Regions from separate parts of the Streptomyces sp. NPDC057280 genome, predicted to be linked through region 2. Evidence: riboswitches for the same ligand, from Rfam matches in the RefSeq annotation. Region 2 holds a riboswitch; each other region holds the start of a gene.

Region 1 (4,705 bases), on a different contig from region 2:
ATCCCGACGGCCTTCAGCTGCTGCTGGACGAGTTCCAGCGCGGGCTGGTTGGTGGCCGCGTTGGGGAACCAGCTGATGGCCAGGCTCAGCTTCTTGCCGCCCTTGGCGCGGATCCCGTCACCGCCCGCCTTCCAACCGGCCTCGTCCAGCAGGGACTTGGCCTTGGCCGCGTCGAAGGCGAGGTCCGTGGAGAGGTCGGCGTAGTCGGGCGTGGTGTGTGCCAGGACGCTGGTCGCCGGCTTGGTGCCGGTGGGGAAGACGGTGTCGGCGACCTGCTTGCGGTCGAGGGCGGCCAGGATCGCCTGGCGCACCTTCACGTCCTTCAGGGCGGGCCGCGAGTTGTTGATGCCCAGCCCGAACACCACGCCCGGGTTGGCCCGGCGCAGGAGCGTGACCTGGCCGCCCTGGAGCGCCGCCTCGTTGGCCTTGCCGACGCTGCTGATCGCGTCCACCTGACCGGACTGGAGACTGCCGGCCCGCACGCCCGCCTCGGGCACCACCTTGAACACGAGCTTGTCCAGGTAGGCCTCACCCTTCTTGGACCACAGCGAGGAGCCCCAGTCGTAACCGGCGCGCTTGGCCAGGGTGATCGACTGGTTCTGCACGTACTGCTTCAGCACGAACGGCCCCGACCCGACCACGCCGTCACTGCACTTCTGCTGCGGGGTCTTCTTCACGCTCGCCGACGACTCGATGCCCAGCGAGTGGGTCGAAGTCGCCTGGAGGAACTGGGCGTTGGGCTCCTTGAAGGACACCTTGACGGTGAGCGGGTCCACCGCCGTGGTGCTCTTGACGCTGCTCAGATAGCCCTGGGCGAGGACGCCGAGGGCGCCGAGCTTCGGCACCGCGTCGAAGTTGTCCTTGACGACCTGCGCGGTCAGCTTGGAGCCGTCGCTGAAGGTGACCCCCGAGCGCAGATGGAACGTGAACTCCGTGGCGTCGGAGTTGATGTCCCAGCTCTTGGCCAGCCAGGGCACGATCTTGCCGGTCTCGGGGTCCTGGTCGGTGAGGGAGTCCACGGTCTGGCGTACCGAGTAGATGCTCTCGTTGCTGCCGACCTGCTGCGGGTCCACGCAGCCGGCATCCGAACCGACCGCGAACGTCAGCGTGCCGCCGGACTTCGGCTTGCCGCTGTCGTTGCCGGATCCGCCCCCGTCGGAGCCGGATCCGCAGGCGGTCAGCAGCACGCCGGCGGTGAGAAGGGCGGTCAGCGACGCCCATCGGGAGGTTCTGAAATCCGGAAGTGCAGTCACGGGGTGGTTCTCCTCATGTGTGTCACCAGGCACGGGGTGCCGTACGCGGCACGGGCGTGCATGGGAGTGCGGCCCCGGCCGACGTGGTGCCGGTGACGGGGGAGCGCTGTGCAAGCAAAGACCAACTGGGAAAAGGAGATCCGGCAGAAGTGCGGATCAGACGGAGAGGAGCGCGGCGACGACCGGTGCCGGACGTCGACCGGCGGACGGAATGTCCGTCAGAGCGTCACGCCTGACACAGGCAGCTGGTCGAACGCTTCAGATCGATGTGCCGACGGCGCGAGAGCCGGGAGAACACCACAGCGACGGCGAAGGAGGCACTGCGGTCATCGCTGTGACGACGCATGCCGGTCCTCCCCATCCCGGCCCCGCTCAAGGGGCCACGCGCTTGCGGGGATCGCCGGTGATCCCGCCGGGCTTTCACCTGGAGCACCCCACCGCGCGGGAGGGTTGCCGGTCAGCGAGCCAGGGCTTGACGCTGACACTCAATGCCGTTCGTGATCGTACGGAGCGGACTTGTCGAACGTCAATGCCGCAACAGGACGACCCGTTCCTGTACGAGCTTCACACGGTGGCCGCAGGGTGTCCGTGGATCTGGGCACGGCGGCGAGGCGAGCGGCATCGGGTGAGCGATGCCCAGTGGGGTCCGACCGGGTCGGTGCCCAGGCCGTGCGCCGGATGCGAACTCGCGCCGTTTTCACCGCCGTTGTGCCGCGCAGGATCGAGAGGGCGCGGCGTTCGGTCGCCGCGAACTGGGGTGCGGTGAAGTCCGCCGCGCCGCGCGGGCGGGGGAGCGGAACTTCGACGCGGTCCACGACCGTGGCGGGGCGCGGGGACAGCACATGGACGGTGTCCGCGAGCAGGACCGCCTCGTGGAGGTCGCGGGTGGCCACGACGTTCCAGCGGTGGCGTTGCCACATCTCGGTCGGCCGCAGCTGCCGGTGGCTCGGCGACCCGGCGCTCCTCCACCGGTCTTCGTCCACCCGAGTCTGGATACGGCCGTCGCACCGCTGCCCGAGTTCGCCGACCCGGACGGCTCCGACTTCGAACCCGTCGGTGGGGGAACGGGCCGGCGGTAACGTCGAGGAGTACCTGCGCGTGTTCGGCCGCCCCGAGCAACTCGCGTTCTGGCGCGAGAACCGCCCGTACGTCGCCGACGTCACCGCGTTCGCCGGCCGGAGGAGAGCCGCTCATGACCACGTTCCCCACCGCACAGGGCGTGCGGACCACCCCGGAAGGCCTCCTGTGGGAACCCAGCGAGCGCTGGGTACGCGGCCGCAAGGGCGAGGTCACGGTCGTCGACAGCCGCCACCCCGTCCTGGTCTGGGAACCGGGTGTCCCCGTCCCGCTGTACGCCTTCCCGCGCGCGGAGGTCCGCGAGGACCTGCTCCGCCCCGCGAAGAATCCCCCGATGGGAACCCACACCGGCTCGCAGATCTTCTACGACCTCGGCGTCGACGGCGACCTGCTGGAGAACGCGGCCTGGACCTTCCCGGCCGCCGACCTCGCCGATCACATCGCCTTCGAATGGTTCCGGCGCGTGGGCCGGGGCCTCGACCACTGGTACGAGGAGGAGGAAGAGATCTTCATCCACCCCCGCGACCCGCACAAACGCGTCGACGCCATCGCGAGCAGTCGCCACGTCGTGGTCGAGATCGACGGCACGGTCGTCGCGGACACCCACCGCCCCGTGCTGCTGTTCGAGACCGGCCTGCCCACGCGCTACTACATCCCGCGCGAGGACGTCCGCCTCGACCTGCTGACCCCCACCGACCACCACACCGGCTGCCCCTACAAGGGGACCGCCGAGTACTGGTCATGGCAGGGCGGGACCGACATCCCCTCGAACCTCGTCTGGAGCTACCCGGAACCCCTGCCGGCGGTCGGCGCCATCCAGGGACTGCTCGCCTTCTACAACGAGGCGGTCGCCATCACCGTCGACGACGAACTCCTCGAGCGCCCGGTCACCCACTTCAGCAACACGCTCGCAAAGTGAGCACGGGCGAGGCCAAGCCGTCGGAGCGCTGAACAGGGGCGCCGCACGTCGACCGATCCTGGACCCGCAAGCCGCCGAACGAGCCAGGCACCGCGCCCCGGGCGACGACGACCACGGCGTGCCGATCGCGCCTGACACCCGCGCCTCCACGTCGGAACACAGTGCGTCGCTTTTCAGCCATGCCTCCCTGACGTCCCTGTACGGAAAGGTACTTCCCTACCCAGGCATGCACCTGACATCTTGCTCCCACCACTGGTTTCGTACGGCCCGGTCAGTGCCACCAGCACGGCCGGGCCGTCTACGGAGGACGCATTGATACCCCACAGATCCAGCCGACCGAGACGCACGCTGGTGCTGGCGGCCACCCTCGGCGCCGCCCTCGCGCTCGGTGCCCCGGGCGCCCTCGCGGGCACGCTTCCGGTCGTCCCCTCCGCCGCCCCGGCCGCCAAGGCGCCCGCGCCGGCCGCGAAGTCCCACGCTTCGGCCGCCACGTCGGCTTCGCAGAGTGCGGCCTGGGTGGCCGGCACGCGCGCCTACCTCGTGATCACCGCGCCCGGTGACACTTCGGCGGTCCGCTCGGCGATCACGGCCAACGGCGGCACCGTCTTCTCGAGCTTCGACGCCATCGGTGTGATCGTCGCCCACTCGGCGTCCGGCACCTTCGCCGCCACCATGCGCGGCGTCACCGGTGTGCAGCAGGTCGGCGCCACACGTACCTCGGACGTCCCGGCCGACGCCTACAACCCGGCGCTCCCGGCCAACCCGGCCCAGTCCTCGACGCCGGCCGGAGAGCCGGTCCGGGCCGACATGAGCCAGATCAAGGCCGACCAGGCCTGGGCCGTGAACCCGGGCTCCGCCTCCGTCAAGGTAGGCATCCTGGACACCGGTGTGGACGACCAGCACCAGGACCTGGCGCCCAACTTCGACGCGGCCGACTCGGTCTCCTGCGCCTACGGCAAGCCCGACACCCGTACCGGCGCGTGGCGGGACGTCGACACGCACGGCACCCACGTGGCGGGCACCGTCGCCGCGGCCAAGAACGGCAAGGGCGTTGTCGGTGTGGCCCCCGGGGTGAAGATCGCGGCGGTGCGTGTCGCCGAGCCGGGCAACTCCTTCTTCTTCGCCGAGAACACCATCTGCGGCTTCGTCTGGGCCGGTGACCACGGCTTCAAGGTCACCAACAACAGCTATTACACGGACCCGTGGCAGTTCAACTGCCCGGACAACATCGACCAGGCCGCCATCATCGAGGGCGTCACGCGCGCCCAGGAGTACGCCGAGAGCAAGGGCTCCCTCCAGATCGCCGCCGCGGGCAACGAGAACTACGACCTCGCCCACAAGACGACCGACTCCGCGAGCCCGAACGACTCGACGCCGGTCACCCGCACCATCACCAACGCCTGCCTCGACATCCCGACCGAGCTGCCGGGCGTGGTCACGGTCGCGGCCAACGGCA
Region 2 (4,705 bases):
ACAACAACGTCGTCGGCATGCCGCTGTTCCCGGTGTACACCGCCAAGGCCGGAGGCTTCTTCTTCCTGGTCTTCGGTGTCATCGCGGCCATCGCGGCCATCGCCTCGATCAACCCGATCTGGTCCATGGGCCCGTACCGTCCGGACCAGGTGTCCACGGGCGCCCAGCCCGACTGGTACATGGGCTTCTCCGAGGGCCTGATCCGTGTCATGCCGGGCTGGGAGATCAACTTCTGGGGCCACACGCTCGTCCTGGGCGTGTTCATCCCGCTGGTGATCTTCCCGCTGGTCCTCGTCGCGATCGCGGTCTACCCGTTCATCGAGGCCTGGGTCACCGGCGACCGCCGCGAGCACCACATCCTGGACCGCCCGCGCAACGCCCCGACCCGCACGGCGTTCGGCGTCGCGTGGATCACCTGGTACATGGTGCTGCTCGTCGGTGGTGGAAACGACCTGTGGGCCACCCACTTCCACCTGTCGATCAACTCGATCACCTGGTTCGTCCGTGTGGCGTTCTTCGTCGCGCCGGTGCTCGCGTTCATCGTCACCAAGCGGATCTGCCTCGGCCTCCAGCGCCGCGACAAGGACAAGGTGCTGCACGGCCGCGAGTCCGGCATCATCAAGCGCCTGCCGCACGGTGAGTTCATCGAGGTGCACGAGCCGCTCAGCCAGGACGCGCTGCACACGCTCACCGCGCACGAGCAGTACAAGCCGGCCGAGATCGGCCCGACGGTCGACGAGAACGGCGTCGAGCGCAAGGTGAAGGGCTCCGAGAAGCTGCGCGCCAAGCTGAGCGAGGCGTACTTCGGCGAGGAGTCGCAGATCGCCAAGCCCACCGTCGAGGAGTACAAGGAGATCACGAGCGGCCACGGCCACCACTGATCGCTGCGCTCGCCACGCGCACTGAAGGGCCCCCGTCCGGTCTTCGGACGGGGGCCCTTCGCCGTGTCCTGAGCTGGATAGGGTGGGGGTCAAACATCTGTTGAAGCAGGTCCTACGACACCCAGGAGCGGCCTTATGAGCGCTGTGACCCCCGCTGGAGGCGACACCGCGGCGGGCCGTTCCTGGCCCGGGGTGCTGAACGCCCTGCTGTACGGGCAGGACCAGAGCGCCGACGCCACCGCCTGGGCGATGGACAAGATCATGCGCGGTGAGGCGACCGACGCGCAGATCGCCGGGTTCGTGGTGGCCCTGCGGGCCAAGGGCGAGACGGTCGAGGAGATCACCGGCCTCGTCCAGGCGATGTACGAGCACGCCAACGTGATCGAGGTGTCCGGGCGGACCGTCGACATCGTCGGCACCGGTGGCGACGGCGCCAAGACGGTGAACATCTCCACGATGTCCTCCCTCGTGGTGGCCGGCACCGGAGCGAAGGTCGTCAAGCACGGCAACCGCGCGGCCTCGTCGGCGTCGGGTTCCTCGGACGTGCTGGAGAAGCTGGGCGTCAACCTCGACCTCACCCCGAAGCGGGTGGCCGAGGTCGCCGAGGAGGCCGGCATCACCTTCTGCTTCGCCATCAAGTTCCACCCGGCGCTGCGTCACGCGGGCGCCGCCCGCGGCCAGTTGGGCATCCGCACGGTGTTCAACGCCCTCGGCCCGCTGACCAACCCGGCGAAGGTCAAGGCGCAGGCGGTGGGTGTCGCCGATCCGCTGATGGCGCCGATCGTCGCCGGGGTGTTCGCCGAGCGCGGCAACTCCTCCCTGGTGTTCCGCGGCGACGACGGCCTCGACGAGCTGACGACCACGGCCACCTCCCGGGTGTGGATCGTCCGCGACGGCAAGGTCACCGAGGAGGCCTTCGACCCGCGTGACGTCGGCATCGAGCTGGTGCCGGTGGAGGCGCTGCGCGGCGGTGACCCGGCGTTCAACGCGGAGGTCGCGCGCCGGCTGCTCGACGGTGAGACGGGTCCCGTCCGGGACGCGGTCCTGCTGAACTCGGCGGCCGCTCTGGTGGCCCTGGAGCCGGGCTCGGGGACGCTGGCGGAGCAGCTGCGGGCCGGCATGGACCAGGCCGCCGAGTCGATCGACTCGGGCGCCGCCAAGCAGACCCTCGACCGCTGGGTGGCGGCCAGCAACCGGTAGTCGTGTGGTGCGTCGTCCCGCGATCCGGACACGGGTTGCGGGCCGACGATCACATCGCGTACGTTCCTGTACCAGGTCATGAGTGACAGTCATGAGGCCCCGGCCGACTGTCCGGCAACCCTCCGTCCGTGGCGGGGTGCCCCGGGTGAAGACCAGGCCGTAGGCAGCGAGGTCTACGGCAAGCGCGGGCCCCTCTCGAAACCAGGGGTCCTGGTCCTTCGAGGGAGTCTTCCGTGAGCAAGCGAATGCGATAGGGCTGCTGAGCCCCGCCTCCGCGCACCCTTCTTCTCTTCACCGCATGCCCTGCTTCGGCATGCCCTCTCACGGGAGTTCCCCATGTCCGTCTCCACCGCTGCCGCCGCCCAGACCATTTGTGCCCCCCTGCCCGTTCTCGGCCGAGATGTCACCGTCCCGCTCGTCACCGGTGGCGAGGTCACCTACGCCGCCCTCGACTACGCCGCCAGTGCGCCGGCCCTCCAGCGGGTGTGGGACGACGTGGCGGCGTACGCGCCCTACTACGGCAGCGTCCACCGTGGTGCCGGGTACCTCTCGCAGCTGTCGACCGACCTGTTCGAGAACGCCCGCAGGACCGTCGCCGAGTTCCTGGGCTGCCGCGAGGGCGACCAGGTCGTCTTCACCCGGTCCACCACCGACTCCCTCAACCTGCTCGCCGCCGCGCTGCCCGCCGACTGCCAGGTCTTCGTCTTCGAGACCGAGCACCACGCCTCCCTGCTGCCCTGGCGCGGCGCCCGCGTCACCTACCTCAACGCGCCCCGCACCCACCAGCAGGCCGTGGAGACCCTGGAGAAGGCCCTCGCCGACCGCGACCCGTACGGCCCCGCCCTGGTCTGCGTGACCGGCGCCTCCAACGTCACCGGCGAGCTGTGGCCGGTGCGCGAACTGGCCGCCGCCGCCCATGCGCACGGCGCCCGGATCGTCCTCGACGCCGCCCAGCTCGCCCCGCACCACGCGGTGTCCGTCGCCGACCTCGACGTCGACTGGGTCGCCTTCTCCGGCCACAAGCTGTACGCCCCCTTCGGCTCCGGCGTCCTCGCCGGCCGCGCCGACTGGCTGACCGCCGCCGAGCCCTACCTCGCGGGCGGCGGCGCCAGCCGCAAGGTCACCCGGCGCGAGGACGGCGGCGTGGACGTGGAGTGGCACGAGAGCGCGGCCCGCCACGAGGCCGGCTCCCCGAACGTCATCGGCGCCTACTCCATCGCCTCGGCCTGCAAGGCGCTGACCGAGGCCGGCTTCGACACCCTGGTCGCCCGCGAGCAGCACCTGATCGAGAAGGTGCGGGAGGGCCTGGCGGACGTCCCCGAGGTCCGCGTCCTCTCCCTCTTCGGCGACGACGCCCCCCGTGTCGGTGTGATCTCCTTCGTCGTCGAGGGCTGGAACAGCTCCCACTTCGCCGCCGCGCTCTCCGCCGAGTACGGCATCGGCGTCCGCGACGGCCTCTTCTGCGCCCACCCCCTCGTCCGCACCCTGCTCGGCAGCGACCCGCAGATCCAGGGGGAGTGCGGCGCCCCCGAGGCCGCGCCCGGCGAGAAGTCCCTCAACGCCATCCGCGTCAGCTTCGGCGCGGGCACGCCGGACGAGCACGTGGAGCGGTTCGTGAACGCGGTGCGCGAACTGGTCAGTAACGGTGCGAAGTGGCAGTATCGGACCGAGGAGGGGCGCTGCGTCCCGGCTGTTTGATGACCGTGTGGATCTCCAGCTGGCGTGGGCTGCCGACGATCATCCGCAATGAGACCGTGTCAAGTCGGCGTAGCCGTCAGTGCCAGTCCTCGGTTCCTCTATCCAGCCACTTGCCACTATGCAGTGGCCGGCGGTTTGGGTGACTGAGACCGGCCCTGCGTAGGTTCCATACGTCCCGTTATCAACGTCGGACTTGTCTGTGGAGCAGAGCGGAACAGTACTACTGTCACGGCAGCGCCCCACAGCCGCCTCCATGTTCGACTTACCGCTGAATCCCGGCGACCTATAGGTGACGGCGCAGTTTGTGCCGCCGTTCGCGCTGCTGTAATAGACGAGAAGAGTGCCGTACCGGAACCCGCTGTCATTGGTCACGACGGGGATGCTTTCGATTAGGCTGCCAGGGCATCCGAAGTCCCCAGCTTGCGCCGGGGGTGCCAGCACGAGTCCTCCGGCGACCAGGCATGAAACAGCGGCTGCTCGACTTGCGTACTTCCAGACCGTGCGCACAGCTCCTCCTCGGGAACAACAACAGGTGTTCGAAGGGTAGTGCGTCACTCCACTGCAGTGAAGATCTTGAGTCGTCTTCGTCAAGAGGTTGATCCAGGTCAGGAATCCAGCCCGATCGCGAACGCCGCCTCAAGATCGTGCTGGGAGTATGTGCGGAATGCGACGTGGGTATCGGTCGCCTCGACGCCCTGGATCTTGCTGATGCTGCCGGGGATGACTTCCGCGAGGTCGTCGTGCCGTCGGACACGGACCATCGCGATTAGATCGTAGGTGCCGGTGACGGAGAAGACCTCACTCACACTGTCCAGCGAGGCGATCTCCTCGGCGATCTCGGGGATCCGGTCCACACTGGTCTTGATCAGGACGATTGCTGTGATCACGGCTGGTTCTGCTTCCTTGTCCTCGAGCATTGGCGCTCG
Region 3 (4,705 bases), on a different contig from region 2:
TCGGCGAAGGCGCGGTTGTACGTCTCGTACGACGCCCACTGGCGCCGGAACTCCGCGTCGAAGACCGGCTCCAGCGGGGTCTGGTACAGCATGTGGTGGACGAACCACAGGACCGAGTTGGCGATGCCGTTGTACGCGTCCGCGTGCACGTCGGCCGGGATGTCGAGCATCCGTACCCCGGCCTCGCCCACCCCGCGCCGCACTGCCTCGCGGTCGCCGTCGCCGAGCGCCGAGCACACCCACAGCGCGTCCGCGTCCGCCCCGATCGCCGACAGCCCCGAGACCAGCCCACCGCCACCGCGCCGGGCGGCCAGCGTGCCGTCCGCCTGGACCTCGTACGAGACCGGTCCCCGGTTGGAGGCCACCAGTACCCGCGCAGAACCGAACGTTGAAGCGATACGAGCCATACGGATCAACCTAGCCCGGGCACGGATTGCTCAAACGTTCGTCCGGTTCCCCGGGGCCTGGCGGTGGCCTGGTGGCCCGGAGGACTCAGGCCACCTTCCGTTCCGCGTACTCGGCGATCTCCACCATCGGCGGGCGTTCCTCGGTGTCCACGGAGTAGGTGCGCGGTTCGAAGCCGCTCGCACCGCGCTCGAACTGGGTGAGGGCGGGGCGGATCAGGTGGCCGCGGGCCAGGCGGAGCTGGGCCGTGCGGTAGATCGCGGCGGACATCCGGCCGAGCGCCTGGCCGTCCTGGTGGCGGTGCTTGCGGACGCCCACGTCGACCTGGGCGAGCGCGTCGAGGCCGACCAGGTGCAGGGCGTCGACCAGCATGCCGAGCTCGATGCCGTAGCCGACGGGGAAGGGGAGCTGTTCCAGCAGGCTGCGCCGGGCCGCGTACTCGCCGCCCAGGGGTTGCACGAAGCCCGCCAGCTGCGGCCAGTGCATGTTGAGCAGCGGGCGGGCCATCAGTTCGGTCACCCGGCCGCCCTGCCCGGCCGCGCCGCCCAGCGGACGGTCGTACATGGCCTTGACCAGGTCGACGCCGGGCTCGGTGAGCAGCGGGCCGACGATCCCCGCGACGAAGTCGGAGGAGAACTCCTTCAGGTCGGCGTCGATGAAGCAGACGATGTCGCCGCTGGTCACCAGCAGCGACCGCCACAGCACCTCGCCCTTGCCGGGCACGGTGGGGATGCGGGGCAGGATCTCGTCGCGGTGCACCACCGTGGCCCCGGCCGCGGCCGCCACCTGCGACGTCCGGTCGGTCGACCCGGAGTCGACGACGACGATCTCGTCGACGAGCGGGACCTGCTGCATGAGGTCGTGACGGATGATCGCGACGATGTCGCCGACCGTCTCCTCCTCGTTGAGCGCGGGCAGCACGACGCTGACCGTCTGTTTCGTGCGTTGCTTGGCGGCCAGGAGCTGGTGGAGCGGGCGATCGGTCACGGACCAGGAGCGGGTGGTCAGCCAGCGCTCGACTTCGTTCAGCACAGTGCGCGGCTCCTCTGCGTTCTCTCGGCGAGTCTGGACCCGGCTGTGATCCATCTCGCGGTTCGGACGACTATCTCAACTGTCCTGGTCGTCGGTTACAGTCTTGAACAACGCGGATGACCATCGCATGTCCTGGATCGTCCGACGTTCACAACTTCATACCGCTCATCCAGAGGGGCAGAGGGATACGGCCCGATGAAGCCCCGGCAACCCTCCAGCCGGTCTCGTAGCGATCAGCATCGATCGCATCGCGAGGCTCCCGGCTAGGGAAGGTGCCAAATCCGTCTCACGGCGAGATGCGTCGTGAGGAAGATGAGGAGAAAGGGCCTCGCCTCTCATGGCTGCGCAGACTGTTGCAAGCACCACGGATTCCGCCTCCACCACCGTAGACCTCGGTCCCGCCGCGGCGCTCAGCTGCCGTGAATGCGGCCACCGCGTGCCGCTCGGCCCGGTCTTCGCGTGCGAGGAGTGTTTCGGCCCGCTCGAGATCGCCTACGACTTCTCCGCCTACGACGCCGAGGAGCTCCGCAAGCAGATCGAGGCGGGACCCGCGAACATCTGGCGCTACGCACCGCTGCTGCCCGTCCCCGCGGACGTGGCCGGCAAGCCCAACATCAACCCCGGCTGGACCAAGCTCGTCCAGGCCGACAACCTGGCCCGCGAGCTCGGTGTCGAGGCCGGCAAGCTCTTCGTGAAGGACGACTCCGGCAACCCGACGCACTCCTTCAAGGACCGGGTCGTCGCCCAGGCCATCGAGGCCGCCCGCGTCTTCGGCTTCACCACCCTCTCCTGCTCCTCCACCGGCAACCTCGCGGGTGCCGTCGGCGCAGCCGCCGCCCGCGCCGGGTTCCGCTCCTGCGTGTTCATCCCGCACGACCTGGAGCAGGGCAAGGTCGTCATGGCCGCTGTATACGGCGGTGAGCTCGTCGGCATCGAGGGCAACTACGACGACGTGAACCGCTTCTGCTCCGAGCTGATCGGCGACCCGGCCGGCGAGGGCTGGGGCTTCGTCAACGTCAACCTGCGGCCGTACTACGCGGAGGGGTCCAAGACCCTGGCGTACGAGATCTGCGAGCAGCTCGGCTGGCAGCTCCCCGACCAGCTCGTGGTGCCCATCGCCTCCGGCTCCCAGCTGACGAAGATCGACAAGGGGCTGCAGGAGCTGATCAAGCTCGGGCTCGTCGAGGACAAGCCGTACAAGATCTTCGGCGCCCAGGCGGAGGGGTGCTCGCCGGTGTCCGCCGCCTACAAGGCGGGCCACGACGTCGTCCGCCCCCAGAAGCCGGACACCATCGCCAAGTCCCTCGCCATCGGCAACCCGGCCGACGGCCCCTACGTCCTCGACATCGCGCGCCGCACGGGCGGTGCCGTGGAGGACGTCGACGACGAGCAGATCGTCGACGCGATCAAGCTGCTGGCCCGCACGGAGGGCATCTTCGCGGAGACGGCCGGTGGCGTGACGGTCGGTGTCACCCGCAAGCTGATCGAGAACGGCGTACTGGACCCGACCCTCACCACCGTCGTGCTGAACACCGGCGACGGCCTCAAGACCCTCGACGCGGTGGCCGGCACCGGCCTCACCGCCACCATCCGCCCCAACCTGGACTCCTTCCGAGAGGCTGGCCTCGCATGAGCGTGACCGTCCGCATCCCCACCATCCTGCGCACCTACACCGGCGGGCAGGCCGAGGTCGCTGCCGAGGGGGCCACCCTCGCCGACGTGATCGCCGACCTGGAGAAGAACCACACGGGCATCGCCGCCCGTGTCCTCGACGACCAGGGCAAGCTGCGCCGCTTCGTCAACGTGTACGTCAACGACGACGACGTCCGCTTCGAGCAGGGCCTGGAAACCGCGACCCCGGACGGCGCGGGCGTCTCGATCATCCCGGCCGTCGCCGGCGGCTGACCGAATGACCGAACATTACCTTCGGTAACGCCCATTATTGAGAGTTCACCTAAATTGCCCTCTCCGCACGAGAAGCGGAGGGGGCAATTCTCTATGGTTGAGCGCGGTACAGTTGGGGAACCTGCTGTGCTCCGCATGCCATACGCATATGAGTACCTGCTCCACTTGCGACGAGAAGTAGCCAAAGTGCGTGGCTCTTTTGCGAGTTTTGTGCCTTTTGCGGGGCCCGACTTGCCCTGAATCCGGGTGAATTCTCACTACATTCCGGACCTCGCGCGTCCAGAATTCTCGTCCGATTGACCTGTTGCAGACGGCAGTTGGACAGATACATTCAGCCGCGGTCGACGCGTTCCGGCGCACGCCCCCAATCCGTGGGGGGTGAGGTCTGACCCGGATCCGCGAAGTGTGGATCTGTGCAAGGGCCAGTAATAGGGGAGTTAGGCATGGCTCAGGGCACCGTCAAGTGGTTCAACGCGGAGAAGGGGTACGGCTTCATCGCGGTCGACGGTGGTGCGGATGTTTTCGTCCACTACAGCGCGATCCAGATGGACGGGTACCGCACCCTGGAAGAAGGCCAGCGGGTGGAGTTCGAGATCTCGCAGGGCCAGAAGGGCCCGCAGGCCGACATGGTTCGCGTCACCGCCTGATCGCGCGACCGACCAAACCGCAAGCGACGTCTTCTGCTGAAGGGCTCGTACCTCGCGAGGGGTACGGGCCCTTCGGCCTGTCCAGGCCCGGTCCAGGCCTGCTCGATCCAGGGGAGGCGCTTGCACTCGACCATGCCGAGTGCTAATCATTGGCGTTAGCACTCTGAAGGTGAGAGTGACAAAGAAGGACCGGGTCGGTGAGGCCCGCAGGCCAGGTGGGGCAAGGAACCACGAGGTGTGCGAGCCGTCCGTCGCGGGCGCGGGCGCGGTCCGAAGGAATCACCCCCAGTCCTGGAGGGACCACTTCACATGGCCAAGATCATCGCGTTCGACGAGGAGGCGCGGCGCGGCCTCGAGCGCGGCATGAACCAGCTCGCGGACGCCGTCAAGGTGACGCTCGGCCCCAAGGGTCGCAACGTCGTCCTCGAGAAGAAGTGGGGCGCCCCCACGATCACCAACGATGGTGTGTCCATCGCCAAGGAGATCGAGCTCGAGGACCCGTACGAGAAGATCGGCGCCGAGCTGGTCAAGGAAGTCGCGAAGAAGACCGACGACGTAGCCGGTGACGGCACGACGACCGCGACCGTCCTGGCCCAGGCCCTGGTGCGCGAGGGTCTGCGCAACGTGGCCGCCGGTGCCAACCCGATGGCTCTCAAGCGCGGTATCGAGAAGGCCGTCGAGGCCGTCTCCGGTGCCCTGCTCGAGCAGGCGAAGGA

Evidence for each region. Region 2 has a riboswitch for S-adenosylmethionine ahead of ACFUO4_RS16110 (aminotransferase class V-fold PLP-dependent enzyme). Riboswitches for the same ligand answer to the same signal wherever they lie in the genome.
Region 1: another riboswitch for S-adenosylmethionine. It lies ahead of ACFUO4_RS02010 (putative leader peptide); the one in region 2 lies ahead of ACFUO4_RS16110 (aminotransferase class V-fold PLP-dependent enzyme).
Region 3: another riboswitch for S-adenosylmethionine. It lies ahead of thrC (threonine synthase); the one in region 2 lies ahead of ACFUO4_RS16110 (aminotransferase class V-fold PLP-dependent enzyme).

Annotation. Positions count from the first base shown of each region.
Region 1 covers NZ_JBHUYR010000001.1:462,900-467,604, reverse strand. The annotation lists gene ACFUO4_RS02015 (ABC transporter substrate-binding protein) at 1-1,253, opposite strand, end outside; gene ACFUO4_RS02010 (putative leader peptide) at 1,480-1,599, opposite strand; SAM riboswitch class IV at 1,633-1,746, opposite strand; gene ACFUO4_RS02005 (hypothetical protein) at 2,096-2,332, shown strand; gene ACFUO4_RS02000 (DUF427 domain-containing protein) at 2,446-3,249, shown strand; gene ACFUO4_RS01995 (S8 family serine peptidase) at 3,601-4,705, shown strand, end outside.
Region 2 covers NZ_JBHUYR010000002.1:1,232,291-1,236,995, forward strand. The annotation lists gene ACFUO4_RS16100 (cytochrome bc complex cytochrome b subunit) at 1-881, shown strand, start outside; gene trpD (anthranilate phosphoribosyltransferase) at 1,017-2,081, shown strand; SAM riboswitch class IV at 2,156-2,272, shown strand; gene ACFUO4_RS16110 (aminotransferase class V-fold PLP-dependent enzyme) at 2,418-3,779, shown strand; gene ACFUO4_RS16115 (Lrp/AsnC family transcriptional regulator) at 4,385-4,666, opposite strand; gene ACFUO4_RS16120 (zinc ribbon domain-containing protein) at 4,663-4,705, opposite strand, start outside.
Region 3 covers NZ_JBHUYR010000005.1:61,564-66,268, forward strand. The annotation lists gene ACFUO4_RS27800 (trehalose-6-phosphate synthase) at 1-398, opposite strand, end outside; gene ACFUO4_RS27805 (glucosyl-3-phosphoglycerate synthase) at 493-1,437, opposite strand; SAM riboswitch class I at 1,600-1,756, shown strand; gene thrC (threonine synthase) at 1,775-3,070, shown strand; gene ACFUO4_RS27815 (ubiquitin-like small modifier protein 1) at 3,067-3,342, shown strand; gene ACFUO4_RS27820 (cold-shock protein) at 3,786-3,989, shown strand; gene groL (chaperonin GroEL) at 4,299-4,705, shown strand, end outside.